Regions from separate parts of the Streptomyces sp. NPDC002817 genome, predicted to be linked through region 1. Evidence: riboswitches for the same ligand, from Rfam matches in the RefSeq annotation. Region 1 holds a riboswitch; each other region holds the start of a gene.
The links. Region 1 has a riboswitch for cyclic di-AMP ahead of ACWD3I_RS12995 (C40 family peptidase). Riboswitches for the same ligand answer to the same signal wherever they lie in the genome.
Positions count from the first base shown of each region.

Region 2: it holds a riboswitch for cyclic di-AMP, as region 1 does, so the genes downstream of both, ACWD3I_RS27460 (M23 family metallopeptidase) here and ACWD3I_RS12995 (C40 family peptidase) in region 1, are expected to answer to the same signal.
Region 3: it holds a riboswitch for cyclic di-AMP, as region 1 does, so the genes downstream of both, ACWD3I_RS05965 (M23 family metallopeptidase) here and ACWD3I_RS12995 (C40 family peptidase) in region 1, are expected to answer to the same signal.
Region 4: it holds a riboswitch for cyclic di-AMP, as region 1 does, so the genes downstream of both, ACWD3I_RS30240 (M23 family metallopeptidase) here and ACWD3I_RS12995 (C40 family peptidase) in region 1, are expected to answer to the same signal.

Region 1 is NZ_JBSFUY010000005.1:339,108-344,590, reverse strand. Features, by position in the region: gene ACWD3I_RS13005 (tellurite resistance/C4-dicarboxylate transporter family protein) at 1-537, opposite strand, end outside; gene ACWD3I_RS13000 (hypothetical protein) at 1,036-1,407, shown strand; gene ACWD3I_RS12995 (C40 family peptidase) at 1,428-2,582, opposite strand; cyclic di-AMP (ydaO/yuaA leader) riboswitch at 2,591-2,758, opposite strand; gene pcrA (DNA helicase PcrA) at 3,198-5,483, shown strand, end outside.
Region 2 is NZ_JBSFUY010000016.1:81,898-87,380, forward strand. Features, by position in the region: gene ACWD3I_RS27445 (bifunctional acetate--CoA ligase family protein/GNAT family N-acetyltransferase) at 1-632, opposite strand, end outside; gene ACWD3I_RS27450 (HPr family phosphocarrier protein) at 832-1,113, shown strand; gene ACWD3I_RS27455 (GntR family transcriptional regulator) at 1,251-1,946, opposite strand; gene ACWD3I_RS27460 (M23 family metallopeptidase) at 2,134-2,910, opposite strand; cyclic di-AMP (ydaO/yuaA leader) riboswitch at 2,923-3,092, opposite strand; gene ACWD3I_RS27465 (M16 family metallopeptidase) at 3,284-4,672, opposite strand; gene ACWD3I_RS27470 (M16 family metallopeptidase) at 4,669-5,483, opposite strand, start outside.
Region 3 is NZ_JBSFUY010000003.1:7,475-12,957, forward strand. Features, by position in the region: gene ACWD3I_RS05955 (PrsW family intramembrane metalloprotease) at 1-927, shown strand, start outside; gene ACWD3I_RS05960 (aldo/keto reductase) at 964-1,911, opposite strand; gene ACWD3I_RS05965 (M23 family metallopeptidase) at 2,068-3,120, opposite strand; cyclic di-AMP (ydaO/yuaA leader) riboswitch at 3,132-3,289, opposite strand; gene ACWD3I_RS05970 (PP2C family protein-serine/threonine phosphatase) at 3,534-4,619, opposite strand; tRNA gene ACWD3I_RS05975 (tRNA-Met) at 4,727-4,800, opposite strand; gene ACWD3I_RS05980 (alginate lyase family protein) at 4,876-5,483, opposite strand, start outside.
Region 4 is NZ_JBSFUY010000019.1:75,361-80,843, reverse strand. Features, by position in the region: gene ACWD3I_RS30250 (tyrosine-protein phosphatase) at 1-776, opposite strand, end outside; gene ACWD3I_RS30245 (alpha-galactosidase) at 947-3,031, shown strand; cyclic di-AMP (ydaO/yuaA leader) riboswitch at 3,348-3,507, shown strand; gene ACWD3I_RS30240 (M23 family metallopeptidase) at 3,510-4,451, shown strand; gene ACWD3I_RS30235 (RIFT barrel domain-containing protein) at 4,651-5,100, shown strand; gene ACWD3I_RS30230 (GDSL-type esterase/lipase family protein) at 5,097-5,483, shown strand, end outside.

The DNA of each region.
Region 1 (5,483 bases):
GTAGAGCACGAGGCCGAGCCAGAACAGCACGAGCGCCGCGTGGGCGAGCCACGCCGTCGACACGGCCGAGGCGAGCGTGGCGCCGAGTACCGCGAGACCCTGCGTGGCGACGCAGGCCAGGAACACCGCCCCCGGCATCCGCCGCGTCCAGTGCGTCACGACCAGCGCGATCAGCACCGGCCACAACAGCGCGGCGATCGCGAGCAGCGCCTCGGCGAGCTGCTGCCGGCCGAGGGCCGAGACCCGGGTGCCGAGCACGGCCGTGGCCGCTACGGCGGTGAGCGCGCCCGGTGTCTCGGCCTCCGCCACCCACCTCGCCCGGTCCCACAGCAGCCGTGCGGCGAAGTCGGCGGCCAGCGCGACCCATGCGAAGCCGGCCAGGGCGAGGGCGATCCGCGACAGGGTCTCGTGCCCCGTCAGATGCAGACCGACGGACACGATGCCGGTGGCCATCACGGCAGCCCCGGCGGCGGGCGGCCGCTGGGCCCACCAGGCGCGGAGGGGGGACTGAGGGGAGTGGGAAGAGGCGCCGGACATGGGGCGATGCTAAGGAGCGCGGCCCGGCTCGAGGGCGGGGCGCGCGAGCGGGCGCGGGCAAATACGCGCGGGCGCAGGCACGGGAGGGCGTGCGGCCCGGCGGCCGGTGCCTTGAGTGATGGGCGGACGCGTCCCACGCCGGATCATGTCGGACCCCGCCCGCCTGGGCGTTCACCGCCCGATGCCGGGACAGATCTGCCGGTCGTCTGAGTAGTTCCGCTCATGACAACCGACCGTCCGGGGCGCCAGACTCTCGCCATGTCCCTCAGACGATCAGTCGCCCTCGTCGGCGCCGCCCTCGCGGCGGTCGGTCTCACCGCATGCGGAAGTCAAAAAGGTGGGGAGGCCAATGGAGCCGGCGCCGCGCGGTCGGCCACTCCGACCTACTCCTATCCGCCCCCGCCGAAGTGCGCGCAGTCCACAGCGACGCCCACCGCCCTGCCTTCCTCCCCCTCACCTTCCGCCTCGAACACGGCCGGAGGACAGCAGGACGGACCCGTGGACGCTCCCCCCAACTACGCCGACAACCACGCGTACCGCATGCGGGCGTCCTTGAGCGCGGAGCAGCAGGCCAGTGGGCAGGCGTCGGCCGAGCTGATCCTCGCGGAGCTGGCGAAGGTCCGGAAGGAGGGCGGGTCGGGGGAGTTCGGTGTCTTCGGTGACGAGCGGGTCGAGGCGGCGCTGGAGCGTGTCGGGTGCGGTGAGAAGCACGGGGTCTCCGTCGGGAACGGGTACTACGCCGTCTACACGGGCGTCGTGTGCGTCTCCGGACGGGTGACGAAGGACGAGCTGACCGGAGAGGTGCACGGCGTCTACGCCGAGCCCCAGCCCGGCGAGGGGCCCTGCGTCGAGAACCGGGGAGGTCACTGACGCCAGGGCCCTGCCGCACGTCAGGCCGGCCGTACCACGCTGTGGATCGCCGACTCACCGTCGTAGAAGATGGACTCCTCGCGCACGTACGCCCCCGGCTTCGGCGCGTGGATCATCTTGCCGTTGCCGATGTAGATGCCGACGTGGGTGACATCGTCGTAGAAGAAGACGAGGTCGCCGGGCCTGGCGTTGGCGAGGGTGACCGTGGTGCCCGCGTTCACCTGGTCGTAGGTGGTGCGGGGGAGGGTGATGCCGGCGGCGTTCCAGGCGGCCTGGGTGAGGCCGGAGCAGTCGTAGGAGTCGGGGCCGGTGGCGCCCCAGACGTACGGCTTGCCGACCTGTGAGCGGGCGAAGGCGAGGGCCTTCTCGGCCTTCGTGGCGTACGAGGAGTCCGAGGCCTCCGAGGACGACGACGAGCTGCTCGCCGACTCCTCGGCCGCGGCCGCTTCCTCCGCGGCCTTCTGCTCGGCCGCCTGCTGCTTCGCCAGCTCGGCGGCCTTGCGGGCGGCCTCCTCCTGCTTCTTCTTCTCGATCGCCGCGAGGCGCGCCTTCTCCTCGGCGGTCAGCTGCGACAGCAGCTCGCGCGCGTCGGACAGCTTCCGCTGGACGGTCGCCTTGGCGGTCTTCAGGTCGCTCTGCGAATCGGAGAGCGTCTCGAGGCTGTCGGTGGCCTCCTGGCGCTTCTTCATCGTCGCGGACTGCTCGGTGACGTAGTCGTCGACCGCGTCCTTCTGACGGGACGTCATCCGGCCCATCAGCTGTGTCTGGTCGAAGTAGTCCTGCGGGGAGTCCGCGAGCAGGAAGGTCGCGGTGTCGGGCGCGGAGGCGCCGGTGCGGTACTGGGCCGCGGCGAAGGTGCCGAGCTCCTCGCGGGCCTCGTTGAGCTTCTGGGTGCGCTGGGCGACGTCGTCGAGGAGGGTGTCGACCTCCTTGCGCTGCTTGGAGGTCTTCTCCTTGGCCGAGTTGTACTTCTCGGTCGCCGACTCCGCTTGGCGGTAGAGGTCGTCGACCTTCTTCTCGACTTCCTCGATGCTCGGCTTGTCATCGGTCGACGGCGCGGCGGTGGCCGTCTGGGAGAGCAGGGCCACGGAGGTGAGGGCGGCCGTGGCGAGAGCGGGTGTGCGTATGCCGGCTACGCGCGTACCCGGGGGAGGCGACTTGCGGTGCGACGCCAAGGTCGGCGACTCCTTCCATGCTCCGCCTACCGAGTTAGCTGTCGGGTTCGGGCGGGTGGTTCGGAAGGGTTGCCCTACGGCCGTTCCCGGTACGGGAGTTGGCCGATTCACCCCAAGTTCGGTGGGTCCCCGGTTCCGGGTGCGCGGCGGCGCTCCGGATTCGGCGGAGGCCGCGCGGCCCGGCGACGTTCGCCGGTGGGGGTCGTACGGCCTTCCGGCACGGTAGCCAACGGGTGTGGCCCCTGTGAAGGTTGATGTCCGATAGGCCCGATACATTTTCGTGACCTTAGGTCAGGACGTTGCTCACGATGGTGAATACGGAACGATCTGCACCGGCTTGTGGGCATTTTGGGCGGAGTGGCGACGTCCGCCCGCTTCCGGACGCGCCGGCGGGTGGCTCGGCCGTGGCCGTCGACCCGTACGGCGGGAAGGCGCGCGCCCGCATGGCCGGTCACGGATCGTGACGCATCGATGACGAGGAGCGAGAAGGCTCCTGGTGGCCAGGTCCGGGAGGCGCTCGGACTCTGGAGCGGCCTCCGCGGCGACCGCTGAAAAGAGCCCATGTTCTCAGGGCGGCGGCGGGGTGTCAGTGGGGAGCCCTAGACTCGGAGAGCGATGAGCAGCCTCTTTGACGACAGTTTCCTGGCGGACCTCCAAGCCCCTAAGGGCCGCGAGGAGGAGCCCCCGCCGCCCGAGGACGAGCACGTACCGGAACCCGTTCCGGACGACCTGTTCGGCGGCCGGTTCGACGTGCCGCCTGACCGGGACGCGTACTACCGCGACGGCGCCCCGCGCCCGGTCCTGGACGCGGCCGCGCTCATCGACGGGCTCAACGAGAACCAGCGCGCGGCCGTCGTCCACTCCGACACCCCGCTGCTCATCGTGGCCGGCGCCGGCTCCGGTAAGACGCGGGTGCTCACCCACCGCATCGCCTACCTGCTGGCCGAGCGGAACGTCCACCCGGGCCAGATCCTCGCGATCACCTTCACCAACAAGGCCGCGGGCGAGATGAAGGAGCGCGTCGAGCAGCTCGTCGGCCCGCGCGCGAACGCGATGTGGGTGATGACGTTCCACAGCGCGTGCGTGCGGATCCTGCGGAGGGAATCCAAGAGGCTCGGCTTCACGTCGTCGTTCTCGATCTACGACGCGGCCGACTCCAAGCGTCTGATGGCCCTGGTCTGCCGTGACCTCGACCTCGACCCCAAGCGCTTCCCGCCCAAGTCCTTCAGCGCCAAGATCAGCAACCTCAAGAACGAGCTGATCGACGAGGAGGACTTCGCCGCCCAGGCCACCGACGGCTTCGAGAAGACCCTCGCCCAGGCCTACGCGATGTACCAGTCGCGGTTGCGGGAAGCCAACGCGCTCGACTTCGACGACCTGATCATGACCACGGTCAATCTGCTGCGCGCCTTCCCGGACGTCGCCGAGCACTACCACCGCCGCTTCCGGCATGTCCTCGTCGACGAGTACCAGGACACCAACCACGCCCAGTACGCGCTGGTCCGCGAGCTGGTGGGGACGAACGAGCACCCCGTCGACGTACCCCCGGCCGAGTTCGACCTCCCGCCCGCCGAACTGTGTGTCGTGGGTGACGCCGACCAGTCGATCTACGCCTTCCGCGGCGCGACGATCCGCAACATCCTCCAGTTCGAGGAGGACTACCCGAACGCGACGACGATCCTGCTGGAGCAGAACTACCGCTCCACACAGACGATCCTGTCCGCCGCCAACGCGGTCATCGAGCGCAACGAGTCCCGCCGCCCCAAGAACCTGTGGACCAACGCGGGCGCGGGCGCGCGCATCACCGGCTATGTCGCCGACACCGAGCACGACGAGGCACAGTTCGTCGCCGAGGAGATAGACCGACTGACGGACTCGGGCGACGCGAAGGCCGGCGACGTCGCCGTCTTCTACCGGACCAACGCCCAGTCCCGGGTCTTCGAAGAGATCTTCATCCGCGTCGGCCTGCCCTACAAGGTCGTCGGCGGCGTCCGCTTCTACGAGCGCAAGGAGGTCCGGGACGTCCTGGCCTACCTGCGTGTCCTCGCCAACCCCGAGGACTCGGTGCCGCTGCGCCGCATCCTCAACGTCCCCAAGCGCGGCATCGGTGAGCGCGCCGAGGCGATGATCGACGCCCTGTCCCAGCGCGAGAAGATCAGCTTCCCGCAGGCGCTGAAGCGGGTCGACGAGGCGTACGGCATGGCCGCGCGGTCGACGAACGCCGTGAAGCGGTTCAACGTGCTGATGGAGGAGCTCCGTACGATCGTCGAGTCCGGCGCGGGCCCGGCGACCGTCCTGGAAGCGGTGCTCGAACGCACCGGCTATCTCGCCGAGTTGCAGGCCTCCACCGACCCGCAGGACGAGACCCGGATCGAGAACCTCCAGGAACTCGCCGCCGTGGCCCTGGAGTTCGAGCAGGAGTCCGGGGAAGCCGCAGAAGGTGAGGCGGCGGCTCCGGTCGGTCTCGCCGCGTTCCTCGAGCGGGTCGCGCTCGTCGCCGACTCCGACCAGATCCCCGACGAGGACGAGGACGGCTCCGGCGTCATCACCCTGATGACCCTGCACACCGCCAAGGGACTCGAGTTCCCGGTCGTCTTCCTGACCGGCATGGAGGACGGCGTCTTCCCGCACATGCGCTCCCTCGGCCAGACCAAGGAGCTGGAGGAGGAGCGGCGCCTGGCGTACGTCGGCATCACGCGCGCGCGGGAACGGCTGTATCTGACGCGGTCGGCGCTGCGCAGCGCGTGGGGGCAGCCGTCGTACAACCCGCCCTCGCGCTTCCTGTCGGAGATCCCGGAGCAGCACGTGGACTGGAAGCGGACGGGTGCCACCGCGCCGGTCTCCTCCGGCCCCGCGTCGGGCGTGGCCGCCTCCCTGTCCTCGTCCCGCTCCCGTTCCTCG
Region 2 (5,483 bases), on a different contig from region 1:
GTGAGCAGCCGCTGCACCGACCTTGCCTCGGCGCGCTGCTCGCGCGCGTACTGCACGGCGAGGGAGCGGTCGGTGGGTTCGAGGTCGAACTCCAGGCGGACGACGCCGTCCTCGAAGCTGCGCTTCTGGGTGTACCCGGCGTCCCTGAACACCTTGATCATCTTGTTGTTGGCGGGCAGCACCTCGGCGGCGAAGCGGCGGATGCCGCGCTCGCGGGCGACGGCCCCGATGTGTTCGAGGAGGGCGGAGGCGACGCCCCGGCCCTGGTGGGCGTCCTGCACGAGGAAGGCGACCTCGGCCTCGTCGGCCGGTGCGGACGCGGGCATTCCATCGGCGCCGATGCGGTCGTAGCGTACGGTGGCGATGAACTCACCGCCGACCGTGGCGGCGAGTCCCACCCGGTCCACGAAGTCGTGGTGCGTGAAGCGGTGGACGTCCTTGGCGGACAGACGAGGGTAGGGCGCGAAGAAGCGGTAGTACTTCGACTCGTCCGACACCTGCTCGTAGAAGCTGACCAGGCGCTCGGCGTCATCAACGGTGATGGGGCGGATGCGCGCGGTGCCGCCGTCGCGCAGCACCACGTCGGCTTCCCAGTGCGCGGGGTACTCGTGCCGGTCCGGCGAGGTCTGCATGGGCCCCAGATTACGGCTCGCGTACGACAACGGCGCGAGGCAGTCTGTGGAGAACGCAAGAGGATCACTCAAGGACGGAAGTCGGACCGAGGCCGCGGTCCGACGACTCACCCCGGACGGGACACAGGTCCGATCCGGAGACGCTTCACGTTGTGGGAAACTGGTCTAGACAACCCTGAACACCGAAGGGCAGCATCACATGGCTGAGCGCCGCGTCAACGTCGGCTGGGCCGAGGGTCTTCACGCCCGCCCCGCTTCCATCTTCGTCCGGGCCACCACGGCCTCCGGTATCCCCGTGACGATCGCCAAGGCCGACGGCAACCCCGTCAACGCGGCCTCCATGCTGGCGGTTCTGGGCCTCGGCGCCCAGGGCGGCGAGGAGATCGTCCTCGCCTCCGACGCCGAGGGCGCGGACGCCGCCCTCGACCGACTGGCGAAGCTGGTCTCCGAGGGTCTCGAGGAGCTTCCCGAGACCGTCTGATTTACCGGGGCCGACTGATTCACGGCACCACAGAAGGGCTCGTCCGAATTTATCGGGCGAGCCCTTTGCATTTCCCGCTCAAAGGCAGCAGAAATAATCCCCCACGAATTACTGCCTCTTTGTATACGGCTCTCGTGTTAATGCCGCAGGCTCGGCATGTTTACGGGATGTTGCGAGTTCCTCACACGCTCCGGCCGATCTCCCGCGCCGTTGAATCGGAGTCGGTGCGCGGCTGTCGAGCGCTCCGTGTGCAGCGCCGTGACCGCCCGCGCGCGCTCTCCGTCGCCGCGCGCCACGGCGTCGACGATGGCGCCGTGCTCCGCCCAGGACTCGACGGGGTTGGCCGGGGCGTCCACGGCGTACATCCAGGAGATCTTGTGCCGCAGCTGGGTCAGCATCGAGGTCAGCGCGGGGCTGCCGGAGGCCTGGGCGAGCGTCTCGTGGAACCAGCCGCCCAGGGACCGCAGGTCATCGCTGTTGCCCCTCCTGGCGCGCTCCTGGCCCAGCCTGACCAGACCGCGCAGGACCTTCAGATGTGCCTCGGTGCGCCGCTGGGCGGCCCGCGAGGCACCCAGGGGCTCCAGGAGCATCCGCATCTCCAGCAGGTCGGCGGCCTCCTGCTCGGTCGGTTCGGCCACGCACGCGCCCGCGTGCCGCCGCGTCACCACGAAGCCCTCGGCCTCCAGAGTGCGCAGCGCCTCCCGGACGGGGACACGGGAGACCCCGTAGCGACGGGCGAGGAGTTCCTCGGTGAGGCGGCTGCCGCGCTCGTAGACACCGGCGACGATGTCGTCCCTGATCGCGGTGCATACCGAGTGCGCCGGAATACGCATGACCGACCTCCGCCTTAATCCCCGTGAAACGTCGATGATTGACGTGTGTTCAGTGACTCTATTGCAAAGAGCGGGAATTTCCGATGGCGAGCCGGAATCCATGGATATTTTTTGGACAGCGGGGCGACACAAACGGCAAAACCCCGGCTCGGAGAGCCGGGGTTTCAGAAGATCTCGCGGTCCGTCGTCAGACGTTCACACCATGCGAACGCAGGTAGGCGACGGGGTCGATGTCCGAGCCGTACTCCGCGGTCGTGCGCGCCTCGAAGTGCAGGTGCGCCCCGGTGACGTTGCCGGTCGCGCCGGAGAGGCCGATCTGCTGGCCCGGAGTGACCGTCTGGCCCACCGAGACACCGATGGACGACAGGTGCCCGTACTGGGTGTACGTGCCGTCGTTCATCTTGATCACGATGTTGTTGCCGTACGACCCGCCCCAGCCGGCCTCGACGACCGTGCCGGAGCCGACCGAGCGGACGGAGGTGCCGCTGGCGGCGTGGAAGTCGACGCCGGTGTGGCTGCCGGAGGACCAGACGGCGCCGCCGGCCTTGTAGCCGGTGGAGATGTACGAGCCCGAGATCGGGGCGACGTAGCTGTTGAGGCGCTTGCGCTCGGCGGCGGCGCGGGCGACGCGCTCCTTGGCCTCGCGCTCCTTCTCGGCCTTGGCGGCGGCCTTCTCGCGCGCCTCCTCCTCGGCCTTCTGCCGGGCCTTCTGCTCGGCGGCCTCGACGGCCGCCTGCTGTTGGGCCTCGGCCTGGGCGTCGATCTGGGCGGCGACCGAGTCGCCGATGGTGATGACCGGGGTGAGGCCGGTCTGCTCGGCCGCGGGCTCCGCGGCGAGGGCCGGGGCCGCGAGGGTGCCGATGACGCCGGTGGTGGTGAGTGCCGCGACCCCCGCCACGTGGGCGGTGGTGCGCTTCATCCGGCTGGGACGGCGGTGCTTCCCGGTGGCGCGCGTGAACGCCATGTAGTGGCTGGTCCTTTCCTTCCCTCTCGCCTACCGGGTTAGCTGACGGGTTCGGAGCAGGAAGGTCTCCTACGGACCCCCTCGCTGCACGCGCGGGCGTCCGATTCACCCCAGGGACTACATAAATGTGGGTCCCCGGCTCCCCTGGCTCGCGCCGTACGGGGACTCGGCGATGGCTGTCCGGTGCCGCGGGCGCGGCGCACTGCCTGACGAACAGCCCGGATGACGCTAAGCGGGGCGACTTTCAAACCCCAAACGGATCAGGGCTTTTGTAGCGCATGCCACAGGGCAGACAGGCAACCTCTCCCCTAATTCGGACATTAAGGGGCCCTGGTGACACGTCAGTCACCAGGGCCCCTTCACGCGCGTGCCGCTACTCGGCGGACACGACGGTCACTTCACCGATTCCGAGGGCCTCCACGGGCTCCTTGATGGCGGACGCGTCGCCGACCAGGACCGTCACCAGCCGGTCCACCGGGAAGGCGTTGACGGCCGCCGCGGTGGCCTCCACGGTGCCGGTCGCGGCGAGCTGGCGGTACAGCGTGGCCTGGTAGTCGTCGGGCAGGTGCTGCTCGACCTGGTCGGCCAGCGTGCTCGCGACGGCCGCCGCGGTCTCGTACTTCAGCGGGGCCACGCCGACGAGGTTCTGCACGGCGACGTCCCGCTCTGCGTCGGTGAGCCCCTCCGCGGCGAGGGTGCGCAGGACCGTCCACAGGTCGTCCAGGGCCGGACCGGTGTTCGGGGTGTCGACGGAGCCGCTGATGGCGAGCATCGCGGCGCCCGTACCGTCGGGAGCGGACCTGAGGACCTGCCCGAACGAGCGCACGCCGTAGGTGTAGCCCTTCTCCTCGCGCAGGACGCGGTCCAGGCGGGAGGTGAGGGTGCCACCGAGGCAGTACGTGCCGAGCACCTGCGCGGCCCACACACGGTCGTGCCGGTCGGCGCCGATCCGGCCGATCAGCAGCTGCGTCTGGACGGCGCCGGGCCGGTCCACGATGACGACACGGCCCGTGTCGTCGGCGGTGATCGGCGGCACCGGACGCGGCTCGGCCTGGGAGCCGGTCCACGAGCCGAGGGTGTCGGCGAGCAGCGCGTCGAGGTCGATGCCGGTGAGGTCACCGACGACCACGACGGTGCCGGTGGCCGGGCGGACGTGCTTCTCGTAGAAGGCGCGTACGGCCGCGGAGTCGATGTTCCGGACGGTCCCCTCGGTGCCCTGGCGTGGGCGGGACATGCGCAGGTCCGCCGGGAACAGGGTCCTGGAGAGCTCCTTGGCGGCCCGGCGCGAGGGGTTGGCCAGCTCGTGCGGGATCTCGTCGAGGCGATTGGTGACGAGGCGCTCGACCTCGCTGTCCGCGAACGCGGGCGCTCTGAGGGCGTCGGCCAGCAGACCGAGCGCCTTGGGCAGCCGCGACGCCGGGACCTCGAGGCTCAGCCGTACGCCGGGGTGGTCGGCGTGGGCGTCGAGGGTGGCGCCGGCCCGCTCCAGCTCGGCGGCGAACTCCTCGGCGGTGTGCTTGTCGGTGCCCTCCGAGAAGGCCCGCGCCATGATCGTGGCGACGCCGTCCAGGCCGGCCGGCTCGGCGTCCAGCGGGGCGTCGAGGAGGACCTCGACGGCGACGACCTGCTGGCCGGGGCGGTGGCAGCGCAGGACCGTCAGGCCGTTGTCGAGCGTGCCGCGCTCGGGGGCCGGGAAGGCCCACGGCCGCGCCTCGCCCGCCTGCGGCCGGGGGTGGAATTCCATCGTGGCGAGCTCGGTCACTTGGCCGCCTCCTCGTTCTTGTCGCCGGCCTCGACGGTGGCCTCGGCCTCGGGGTCCTCCGGGGGATCCGCGTCCTCGGCGGTCTCTCCGGAGACGGGCTCGTAGACGAGCACCGCGCGGTTGTCGGGGCGCAGGCGGGCCTTGGCGACCTCCTGGACCTCCTGGGCGCTCACCTCGAGCACACGGTTGACGGCGGTGAGGGCGAGCTGCGGGTCGCCGAACAGGACGGCGTAGCGGCACAGTTCGTCGGCGCGGCCCGCGACGGTGCCGAGCCGGTCCAGCCACTCGCGCTCCAACTGGGCCTGGGCGCGCTCCATTTCCTCGGCCGTGGGACCCTCCGCGGCGAACCGGGCGAGCTCCTCGTCGATCGCCGCCTCGATGACCGGCACCTCGACGTCACCGGACGTCTTCACGTCCAGCCACCCCAGGGAGGGCGCCCCGGCGAGCCGCAGCAGGCCGAAGCCGGCGGCGACGGCCGTACGGTCGCGGCGTACCAGCCGGTTGTAGATGCGGGAGGACTCGCCGCCGCCGAGGACGGTGAGCGCCAGGTCTGCCGCGTCGGCGTCGCGCGTGCCGTCGTGCGGCAGGCGGTAGGCCGCCATCAACGCGCGCGCGGGGACCTCTTCCTCGACGACCTCGCGCAGCTGCTCGCCGATGACCTCGGGCAGCGAGCCGTCGCGCGGGGCGGGCTTGCCGTCGTGGGACGCGATCGAGCCGAAGTACTTCTCGATCCAGGCGAGCGTCTGCTCGGGGTCGATGTCGCCGACGACGGACAGCACCGCGTTGCCCGGCGCGTAGTACGTCCGGAAGA
Region 3 (5,483 bases), on a different contig from region 1:
GACACCCTCGGCGCGACCGTGATAGCGCCCGTCGTCGAGGAGACCGCCAAGGCCGCGGCCGTTCTGCTCGTCTTCCTCTTCCGCAGACGGGACTTCACCGGGATCGTCGACGGCGTGGTGATAGCCGGGGTCACCGCCACCGGTTTCGCCTTCACCGAGAACATCCTCTATCTCGGCACCGCCTTCGGCACCGACCAGCTCAGCGGCGACAGCGGCATCGCCTCCGTCACCGCGGCCACGTTCTTCGTCCGCGTCATCATGTCGCCGTTCGCGCACCCGCTGTTCACGGTCCTCACCGGCATCGGCTTCGGCATCGCGGCACTGTCGGCGGACCGCCATCACCTACGGCGCGTGCTGCTGCCGCTCTCCGGCCTGCTGCTCGCGATGGGTATGCACGCCGTCTGGAACGGCTCCTCGACCTTCGGCGAGTACGGCTTCTTCGCCGTGTACGCGGCCTTCATGGTCCCCGCGTTCGGCCTGCTGACCTGGCTCGTCATCTGGACCCGCCAGCGCGAACTGCGCACCGTGCGCGAGGAACTGCCCGCCTACGCCGTCGCCGGCTGGCTCACCCCCGCCGAACCCTTCGCCCTCGGCTCGATGCGGGCCCGCCGGATCGCCCGCCAGTACGCCCGCGCCCACGCCGGGAAGCGGGCGGCGCGGGCGGTGGCGCAGTACGAGGCGTACGCGACGTCCTTGGCGTTCCTCCGTCACCGGGGGCGCCGCGGCCGGGCCGGCGCCGACTTCGTCGTACGGGAGCGAGAACTGCTGCACGAGTTGTGGGTACGTCGGGAGGCGGCGCGCCCGGCCCTGGACCACGCGGCCCGGATGACGGCACCACCGATCCCGGTCATGATCCCGCCGACACACTGGCCCGTGCACGGGTACCCGGCGGTGCAGTATCCGAGCTACAACCCGTACCAAACGTAAGGCCCGAGACCGAAACGCACCGCCGGACCGCGAAGACTAGGCCGACGCCTCCGTCAGCCGCGTGACCTCGTCCTCCGTCAGCCGGACCTCCGCCACCTTCACCAGCGCCGGAAGCTGCTCCGCCGTCCGTGCGGACGCGATGGGTGCCGCCACGGTCGGCTGGGACGCCAGCCACGCCAGGGCCACGGTCGCCACCGGCACCCGGTGGGCCTCGGCGATGTCGTCGAGGGCGGCGAGGACCTTGCGGCCGCGCTCCGTCTCCAGGTGCTTGCCGGCGCCGGCGGCGGCGCGGGCGCCCTCCACCACCTCACCGTCGCGGTACTTGCCGGTGAGGAACCCGGAGGCCAGCGCGAAGTACGGGACGGCGGCCAGTCCGGTCCGTTCGGCCAGGTCCTGGAGCTCGCCCTCGTACGTCTCGCGCGAGACCAGGTTGTAGTGCGGCTGGAGCGCCACGTACCGGGCCAGTCCCTCGCGCTCGGAGAAGGCGAGGGACGCCTCCAGGCGCTCGGCGGAGATGTTGGACGCGGCGATGTGCCGCACCTTGCCCGCCTTCACCAGCTCGTCGAGCGCGCCGATGATCTCCTCGACCGGCACTTCCACCTTGTCGAAGTGGGTGTAGTAGAGGTCTATGTGGTCGGTGCCGAGGCGGCGCAGGGAGGCGTCCGCGGCCGCCTTGATGTTCGCGGCCGTCAGGCCCGGGAAGTCGGGGTGCTGGCTGACCTTCGTGGCGATCACGATGTCGTCGCGGTTGCCGCGCGCCTTGACCCACTTGCCGATGATGGTCTCGGACTCACCGCCGACGTTGCCGTCGATCCACGCGGAGTACGAGTCCGCCGTGTCGACGAAGTTGCCGCCCGCGGCCGCGTAGGCGTCGAGTACGGCGAAGGACTGCGTCTCGTCGGCGGTCCAGCCGAAGACGTTGCCGCCGAGGGAGAGCGGGAAGACCTCGAGGTCGGACGTGCCCAGCTTGCGAAGAGAAGTCATGTACGAGGTCAACGCCGATGCGGAGACCGCTCTTCCGGAACAGCCGCAAAGTTCCCGTAAACAAGCGGAGGCAGGCGTTCCAGAACTGGTGACACAAAAACCGGCGGCCCTGACGTCGGGGGGTGTGCGTCAGGGCCGCCGGTGGATCAAGAACCCTCAGGGGGTGAGCCCCTTGCTCCGCAGCCACGCCATCGGGTCGATCCCGGTGGACGCACCGCCCGAGTGGACCTCGAGGTGCAGATGCGCGCCCGTGACGTTGCCGGTCGCACCCACGCGCCCGATCACATCACCGGTGTTGACCTTCTGGCCGACGCTGACGCTGATCGACGACTGGTGGGCGAACCACAGCTCGGTGCCGTCGTCGAGGGTCAGGACGGTCTTGTAGCCGTACGAACCGTCCCAGCCGGCCTGCGTGATGGTGCCGCTGTGGATCGCCTTGATGAGCGTGCCCGTGGGAGCGGCGAAGTCGAGGCCCGTGTGGTACCCGGAGGACCACAGGGAGCCGGCCTGACCGAAGGTCGAGGTGATCGTGTACGAGGAGGTCGGCAGCGTGTACTGCTTCGCCAGCTCGGCGAGACGCTTTGCCTCGGCGGCCTTCTCGGCGTCCGCCTCCGCCTTCTTCTTCGCCTCGGCGGCGTCGTCCGCGGCCTTCTTCAGCGCGGCGGCCTCGGCCTTGGCGGCCTCGTCGGCGGCGGCGGTCTGGGTGGCGAGCTGCGTCTTGTTGTCGACCTGCGTCTGCTGGCTCTCGGCCTGCGCCATGATCCGGTTGCGCAGCGTCTCGCCGGCGTCGGAGACGGTGGTCTCGGCCTTGTCCGCGACGGCCGTGGTGGTGGCGGCCGTGGGGGCCGCGGCGAGGTCGCTGAGCGCGGTGGCCGAACCCTGCGGCGCCTCCTCCTCGCCCGACACGAACGGAAGGTCGGGCATCGAGATGGAGACCGGCGGCTTGCCGGTGTTGGCGCTGGCCATGCCGGCCCCGCCGACGGCGGCTATGACACCGACGCCCAGGACGGTGGAGCTGCGGGCGAATCCCCCGCTGCGCTGCTTGGCGACCCGGTGCTTGCCGCGTGCCGGTCGGATGGACTCCTCGGTGGGATTCCACTCCTCGCGCGGGCCCTCGTCGTGGTGGTAGCTGCCGTAGCCGAAGACATCGGTGGTGCTGCGCTGGCTCGGCACGTACGGGGCCTCGGGGGCAGGCCGGTTTGACGCCACGTGGGCGTGCTCCTTTCCTTCCTTCTCGCCTACCGGGTTAGCTGACGGGTTCGGAGCAGGAAGGTCTCCTACGCGCGTATACCGGCCGTGAGTTCACGGCGGCATTCGCGCGATTCACCCCAGGGTGGTGGTTCCCCGGCTCCCTTGCGGGATTAAGCGCGTGAGCACGGAGCCGTCTCTTGTGACGGCTGGGACGACCGCGCTGCGTTATCGAACGTTAATAGACCCGGACCATGGATTCCAAGCTGTTCCGCTTGATCATTAACCTTTTTCCGCTGGACGTACGGGTCCATGAGCGGTGAAAAACGGGCGAGTTGACCGCGCTCCAGTAAACTCACAGGTATTGACTGTATGTCAGTTGTTATGCGGAGGGCGCTCGCCCGATCACCCCACGTGATAAAGCCCCCCTGAGGTCACGGCCGTCGTACGGCGAGCAGCGCCATGTCGTCCGTCATGCCGCCCCCCGTGTGCCGGCGCACCTCCATGGCGAGCGCGGACAGCAGCGCCCCGGGGACTCGGAAGGCGCGTCCCGCGAGCCGCGCCGCCGGATCGTAGAACTCCCCGTACCGGTCCCGCGCCTCGGACAGCCCGTCGGTGTACAGCAACAGCGTGGCCCCGCCCGGGAAGGCCGCCTCCTCCGCGCGGTCGGGCCAGCTCCCCAGCTCGCCCATGCCCAGCGGCAACGCGGGCTCGGCGGCGGGCAGCGCCCGCACGGTGCCGTCGGGGCACAGCAGCAACGGCGGCGGATGGCCGCGGTTGAGGACCCGTACGACCCCGTCGCCGTGCGGCAGTTCGGCAAGAACGACGGTGGTGAACCCCTCGATGGCGTCGTGCCCCTCGCGCCGCCTGCCCTCGCGCGCCAGCGCCCGCTCCAGCCGCCGCGCGACCGCCTCCAGCGTCGGCTCCTGCTCGGCGGCCTCCCGGAACGCCCCGATGACGACGGCGACCGCGGCCACCGCCCCCATGCCCTTCCCGCGCACGTCCCCCACCACCAGCCGCACCCCGTACGGACTGTCCTGCACCGCGTACAGGTCCCCGCCGATGAAGGCGTCCTTCTGCGCCGCCTCGTACCGCACCGCGATGTCGAACCCGCCGATCCGGTCGTCGGGCTCGGGCAGCACCGCCCGCTGGGCGGCCTCGGCGATCTGGCGCTGGGAGGCGAGCCGCTGGTCGCCGCGGAGCACGACCCGGTTGAGGACGGCGGCCAGCACGGCGACCACCGCCACGGTGAGCGCCTCGGTGAGGGTGTCGGCGTCCAGCCGGAAGCCGAACCGCATATGGACGGCGAAGGCGGCGATCAGGGCCACCGCCCCGGTGACGACGATGCCGAGCAGCGGATAGAGGGGCGCGGCGACCAGGGGGGCGGCGGTGAAGAAGGGGATCGCGGTGAAGTCCCGAGGGGTCAGGACGTCGTAGAGGACGCCACCGACGATCAGCAGGGCGGGCAACGCCCGCAAGAGGGCGGAGATACGCCGCCCCGCCACCGCCTCCTGATCCACATGCCCAGGTTTCCCGGACCGGCACCGGGCGGCGAGCCGTGTGGCCCGACCGGGGGAAACACTCAGGGCCGGAGTCCAGTGACTGGACTCCGGCCCTGAGCCGTGAGTAGCGGGGACAGGATTTGAACCTGCGACCTCTGGGTTATGAGCCCAGCGAGCTACCGAGCTGCTCCACCCCGCGTCGGTGAAACCAGCATACGTCATCCGCGGGACGCTCAGCACCACGGTTTGTTCTCGGCGCCGCTGACCTGCGTTTTCAGCCGGCGGAGTTGCCCGCGTGGGTCAGGGTCTCCCAGGACACGAAGAGATTGTCGGTACCGGCGGGCCGGGTCTCCTCGGCGAGCTTGTGGGCGGCCGGGACGGAGACGTCGAGGCGGTTCTCCAGGTGGTTGAGGGCGACCTCCAGGTCCGGTCCCATGTTCCGGTCCACCTTCCCGCCGCACAGCCACGCGGGCGCGGGCTCGCCGGCCTGGTACCGGGCGTGGAAGGCGAGCGCCGACTTCAGCCGGTCCTTGACCTCGCCGTACAGGTCGACACCCTGGTGCCAGGCGGTCTCGGCGATGTGAGCGGTGGCGGCGATGGAGTAGCCGACGTGCTTGAAGTTGCGGCAGGTCTCCTGGGAGACGCCGTCCTGGTACGTCTTCTGCCCGAACCAGTACGTCGTCAGTTTCGTCGGCGTGTTCACCCCCGACCCGGCCGGGGTGAGCGGCACCCGCCCGTCCTTCTCCAGGTAGAAGTAGGCGGGGACGCGCTCCCGGAAGCGCTGGAGCGCATGGTCGAAGGCCTTGTGGTCGTCGAGGAAGACGGCCATGCCGATGGCCGCGTCGGTCATGACGAGGTCCCAGTTGCCGTTGTAGTCGGGGA
Region 4 (5,483 bases), on a different contig from region 1:
AGCCGGTCCCGGAGCTGCGGGGTCAGGCCGAGGCCCTGCTCCAGGTAGGTGTCGACGCTGCCCCAGGTCTCCTCGATCGTCTCGAACGCGGCCTGGAGATACTCCGCGCGTGCGTCGAAGAGGGGGCCGAGCAGCTCCATCACCTCGGGGGAGTAGGCGGCGGTGGACTTGCTGCTGCGGTGCACCTTGTAGCGGCGGTGCTTGGCGTTCGACTCCAGGTAGTCCGCGACGATCGCGTCCCGCTCCACGCCGAGGGCGAGCAGCGTCACGGCGATGGACAGGCCCGCACGGTCCTTGCCCGCCGCGCAGTGCATCAGCGCGGGGACGCTCTCCTCGGCGAGGGAGTGCAGGACGTGGGAGTGCTCGTCGGTGCGCTCCTTCACGATCTTGCGGTACGAGGCGATCATCCGGTTCGCCGCCTTGTCGTCGCCGAGGATCTCGCGCAGCTGCTCGATCTCGCCGTCCCGGACCATCTTCCAGAACTCCGAGCCGTCCGCCGGGTCGCTCAGCGGGAGGTTCACATTGCGCACGCCCGGCAGCTCGACGTCGGGGCCCTCCAGCTTCTGGTCCGAGGCGTTGCGGAAGTCGAAGACCGTGTGCAGCCCCAGGGAGGAGAGGAACGCGGCGTCCTCGTCGGTCGCGTGCGCCAGGTGACCGCTGCGGAACAGCACTCCGTACCGCACCCGCCGTCCGTCCGCCGTCGGCAGACCGCCGACGTCCCGGAAGTTGCGGACTCCGGTCAGCTCGGGCTCGGTCGACGGGATCTGCTGCGTCACGGGGGCTCCTCCCAGCCGGTCCCGCCGCCACGGCTCGTCAGCGGGCACCTCCTCGACGATACGACATCGGTTCCTGGGGCAATCAGTTGTCCACAGGCGTTGCACCCTGGGCTCGCGGCCGTTGATGATGTTGGCACTTGAGCGCACCTGTTTGTATCTGTGAGGATTTGATGCTGGAGATCTCCGAAACCGGCCGTACCTGGCTTCTCTCCGGGCCTGCCAGCAGTTATGCCGTCCACCTCACCGGGGACGACGTCCTGTTGCACCTCCACTGGGGCTCGAGAATCGAGCTCGCCGACGCCGAGGAACTCGCCGCCCGTCCGCTGCCCGCCGAACGCGGCTTCGAGTCCCCGCTCGACGGTCGCGAGGAGTACCCCGTCGAGGGCGGCCCCCGCTTCGTGCGGCCCGCGCTGTCCGTACGGACCGACGAGCGGCGCGGCACCGAGTGGACCTTCGAGTCCCACGAGACCTCCGGCGACACGGAGGGCGACGAACTGCGGCTCCGGTTCCGCGACGGCGGGCTGGCGATCACGCTGCACTACCGGATGCGCGGCGATGTGGTGGAGCGCTGGGTGACCCTGGACAACCAGGGGCCCGGGACCGTGGAGCTCCTGCGCGCCGACTCCGCCACCTGGACCCTGCCCGACCGCGAGGACTGGCAGCTGTCCCATCTGCACGGCCGCTGGGCCGCCGAGTCCCGGCTGACCGGCGCGCCGCTCACCTACGGCGAGAAGGTCATCGGCAGCCGCCGCGGGCACACCGGGCACCAGTACCTGCCGTGGGTGGCGCTGGACACGGACGCCACCGAGGAGCGCGGCGAGGTCTACGGCTGCGCCCTCGGCTGGTCGGGCTCCTGGCGCATCGCCGTGGCCCAACTCTCCGACGCGCGCGTGCAGATCACCGGCGGGGTCGGACACGACGAGTCGGGCCTGCTGCGGCTGGCGACGGGGGAGTCCTTCACGACGCCCGTCTTCGCCGGCCTGTGGAGCGACGGCGGCTTCGGCGGGGCGAGCCGGGCCTGGCACGCGTACCAGCGGGCGTACGTCATCCCGGACGCCGACCGGGACCGGCCCGTGCTGTTCAACTCCTGGGAGGCCACCGAGTTCGACATCTCCGAGGAGCAGCAGGGCACCCTCGCCCGGCGGGCCGCGGCGATCGGCGTCGAGCTGTTCGTGGTCGACGACGGCTGGTTCGGCACCCGCACCAGCGACCGCGCCGGCCTCGGCGACTGGACGCCCAACCACGACCGCTTCCCGGGCGGCCTGAAGCCCCTCGCCGACTACGTGCACGCACTCGGCATGCAGTTCGGCATCTGGGTCGAGCCCGAGATGGTCAACCCGGACAGCGAGCTGTACCGGGCGCACCCGGACTGGGTTCAGCACCAAGCAGGACGAAAGCGGACGGAATTCCGCAATCAGCTCGTACTGAACCTCGCGCGCGAGGACGTCCAGGAGTACCTCTGGGGTCACCTCGACGCGCTTCTGACCAGCGCCCCGATCGACTATGTGAAGTGGGACTTCAACCGCAGTTTCACCGACGCGGGCTGGCCGGGCGAGCCCTACCCGCAGCGGCTCTGGATCGACCATGTGCACGCCTACTACGCCTTGTTGGACCGGCTGCGGGCCGCCCATCCGGGGGTCGCGTTCGAGTCCTGCTCGGGCGGAGGCGGCCGTATCGACCTCGGTGTCATGGGCCGCACGGACCAGGTGTGGACCTCCGACAACACCGACCCGCTCGACCGGCTCGCCATCCAGCACGGCTTCGGTCAGATCCACCCCGCGCGCGTGATGGCCGCCTGGGTGACCGACAGTCCGAACGCCATGCTCAACGGCCGGGTCAGCTCGCTGCGCTTCCGGTTCGTCAGCGCGATGGCCGGAGTGCTCGGTGTCGGCGGCGACCTCACGCAGTGGAGCGAGGAGGAGCTCGCCGAGGCCCGTGAGTGGGTGGAGCTCTACAAGGAGATCCGGCCCGTGGTGCAGCGCGGTGACCTCCACCGGCTGCGACCGCCGCGGGGCGGGCTCAGTGCCGTCCAGTACGTTCTCGGGGACGAGACCGTCGTGCTCGCCTGGCTCCAGGCGCAGAGCTACGGCGAGCCGGTGCCGGCGCTGCGGCTGCGCGGGCTCGACCCGACAGCGTCGTACGAATGCCTCGAAACGGGCGAAGTTCGCAGGGGTGCCGTATTGCTGCATCACGGACTTCGCGTCGGATTGCGCGGCGACCTGGATGCGGCAGTTCTCCGGCTGCGTCGCATCTGAGCCGTCTGTCCGAATTGGCGCCTTCCTTATCCTTCATTCCAACTCGCTCTGGAATAAGGGAAGCTGTGAATGTGCCACGTGAGGAGCGTCATACCCGTGACCGTGCGTCGCCCGTCATGTTCACGTAATTCCCGTTCTTTTCCAGGGGTTTTGCATGGCGGGAGGCGTGCGTAATGCACGCAGGGTGACCGGTAATTCTCACAGCGGATCAAGAGGAACGCATTCACGTGGAACCTCTCACTTGTCCCTTTGCGTCTTGCTCGCTTACGTTCGCCATCAATCCGGACGGACGCCCAATCCTGCCGCCGCCCGGGGACCGCACAACTCACCCGTGAACGGCAGGAGCGGGGGACCCACAGGTACAACCGCCTGTTCCGGTCTCCGGAACGGCTAGGGGTTAAGTCGCACTTCGGTGCGGCCGGGCATCTCCAGCCCGAACCCGACAGCTCACCTCGCAGGCGCCGGAGAGGAATTCGCCATGCCCGCGAAGGGTAAGCACCGCCGTCCGAAGGCCCAGCGCCTCACTCGCTCGATCGCCGTCGCCGGCACCGGTGGGGCCGCACTCGCCCTCCCGCTGATGGGTGCCGCAGGCGCCCACGCGGCCACCCCGCAGTCCGTTTCGGAAAAGGCCGTCCAGTCCCTTCCGGTCGCCGAGAAGACGGCCGCCGAGAAGAAGACCGCGGAGAAGAAGAGCGCCGCGAACACCGCGACCGTGCGCACCTATTCGGTGCGGTCCGGTGACTACCTCTCGAAGATCGCCGACGAGCAGAACGTCAGCGGTGGCTGGCAGAAGCTCTACTCGGACAACCGCGAGGCCGTCGGTTCCGACCCGGCGCTGATCCACCCCGGTCTGAAGCTCACCATCGGCAAGAAGGCCGCGGCGAGCACGGAGAAGTCCGCGGGGACGCAGAAGTCGGCGGAGACGCAGAAGTCCTCTTCCTCCGAGTCCTCCTCGTCGAACTCGACGACCGCGACGCAGAGCAGCGAGACGGCCGGCACCAGCAGCTCCAGCGGCTTCACCCTCCCCGTGGCCGGCGCCACCGTCGGTACCCCGTACCGGATGTCCGGCAGCATGTGGTCCAGCGGCTATCACACGGGCGTCGACTTCGTCGTCCCGACCGGTACCTCGCTCAAGGCCGTGGGTGCGGGCACGGTCGTCTCCGCCGGGTGGGGCGGCGCGTACGGCAACCAGGTCGTCATCAAGCTCGCCGACGGCTACTACGCCCAGTACGCCCACCTCTCCTCGCTCTCGGTCTCGTCCGGCCAGACCGTCACCGAGGGCCAGCAGGTCGGTCTCTCCGGCGCGACCGGCAACGTGACCGGCCCGCACCTCCACTTCGAGATCCGCACCACCCCGGACTACGGCTCGGACGTGGACCCGCTCGCCTACCTCCGTGCGAAGGGCGTCTCCGTCAGCTGACGCCCTCCCCTTGTGCCACCGAAGGCCGGATCCCGATCCCCGGGTCCGGCCTTCGGTGTTCGCTCTTGCGGTTTCATGATCACTTTATTGCGTTCTTGTGGCACGGCTGTCCAAAGCGTCGACAGCGAGGGGAAGGTGGGGACACAGTGATCTCCGTAGCGATGCAAGCGCTTTCTATCCGCATCATCCGGAGGTCCCCGTGCCCGGCGTCGACCGACGCACCGTCATCAAGGGCGCCGCAGCCGCGGCCGACGCGGACGACGCCGAACTCCACTGGCCGGAGGGCGCGACGCCCGACGCCCACGCCGGTACCACCTGGGGCGTGCCGTGGGCCCGCGGGGCGTACCGGCCGCAGCAGAGGTTCGGGCTGACGACCGCCGCCGCCGGCGACGACGTCCCCGTCCGGAGCCGGGTCACCGGCCACTGGCCCGACGGCTCGGTGAAGTGGACCGCGCACGCGATCGCGCCGGGCGCCCCGAAGGCCTCCGCGTACCGGCTCGCGGCGGGCAGCCCGGCGGCCCCGAGCGGAAGGTGCGCGTGGAACGCGTTCTGCACCGGCGGTGACAGCTACTTCCCGTCCAACGGCCGGAACCCGGTCACCGTCAAGACACCGGCCGTCCTGCGCGCCACCGAGGAGATCCCGTCATGAGACGTAGCTGCTTGATCGCGGCGGTGGCCGCGGGGCTGGTCATGGGAGCGGTGCAGCCGGTGGCGGCCGCCGGCGATGTCGTACGCCCCGACGACCGGCGCCTGGTCTACGAGGGTCACTGGGGTCGCACCGCCGAGGCGGCGACCACCGTCAACTCCGGTGCGCGGCTGCGCTTCCGCTTCACCGGTGACAGCGTCCACGCCCTCTTCGACGTCTCGTCGGCCACCGTGCCCGCGCAGATCTACGTATCGGTCGACAGCGGCCCGAAGCAGTTGTACGCCGTCGACCGGAACGACCTGGAGATCCGAGCGGCCGGACGGGGGCCGCACACCGTCGAGCTGTCCGTGAAGGACGTCTTCTCGCGGGCCGAGCGGTGGACACCG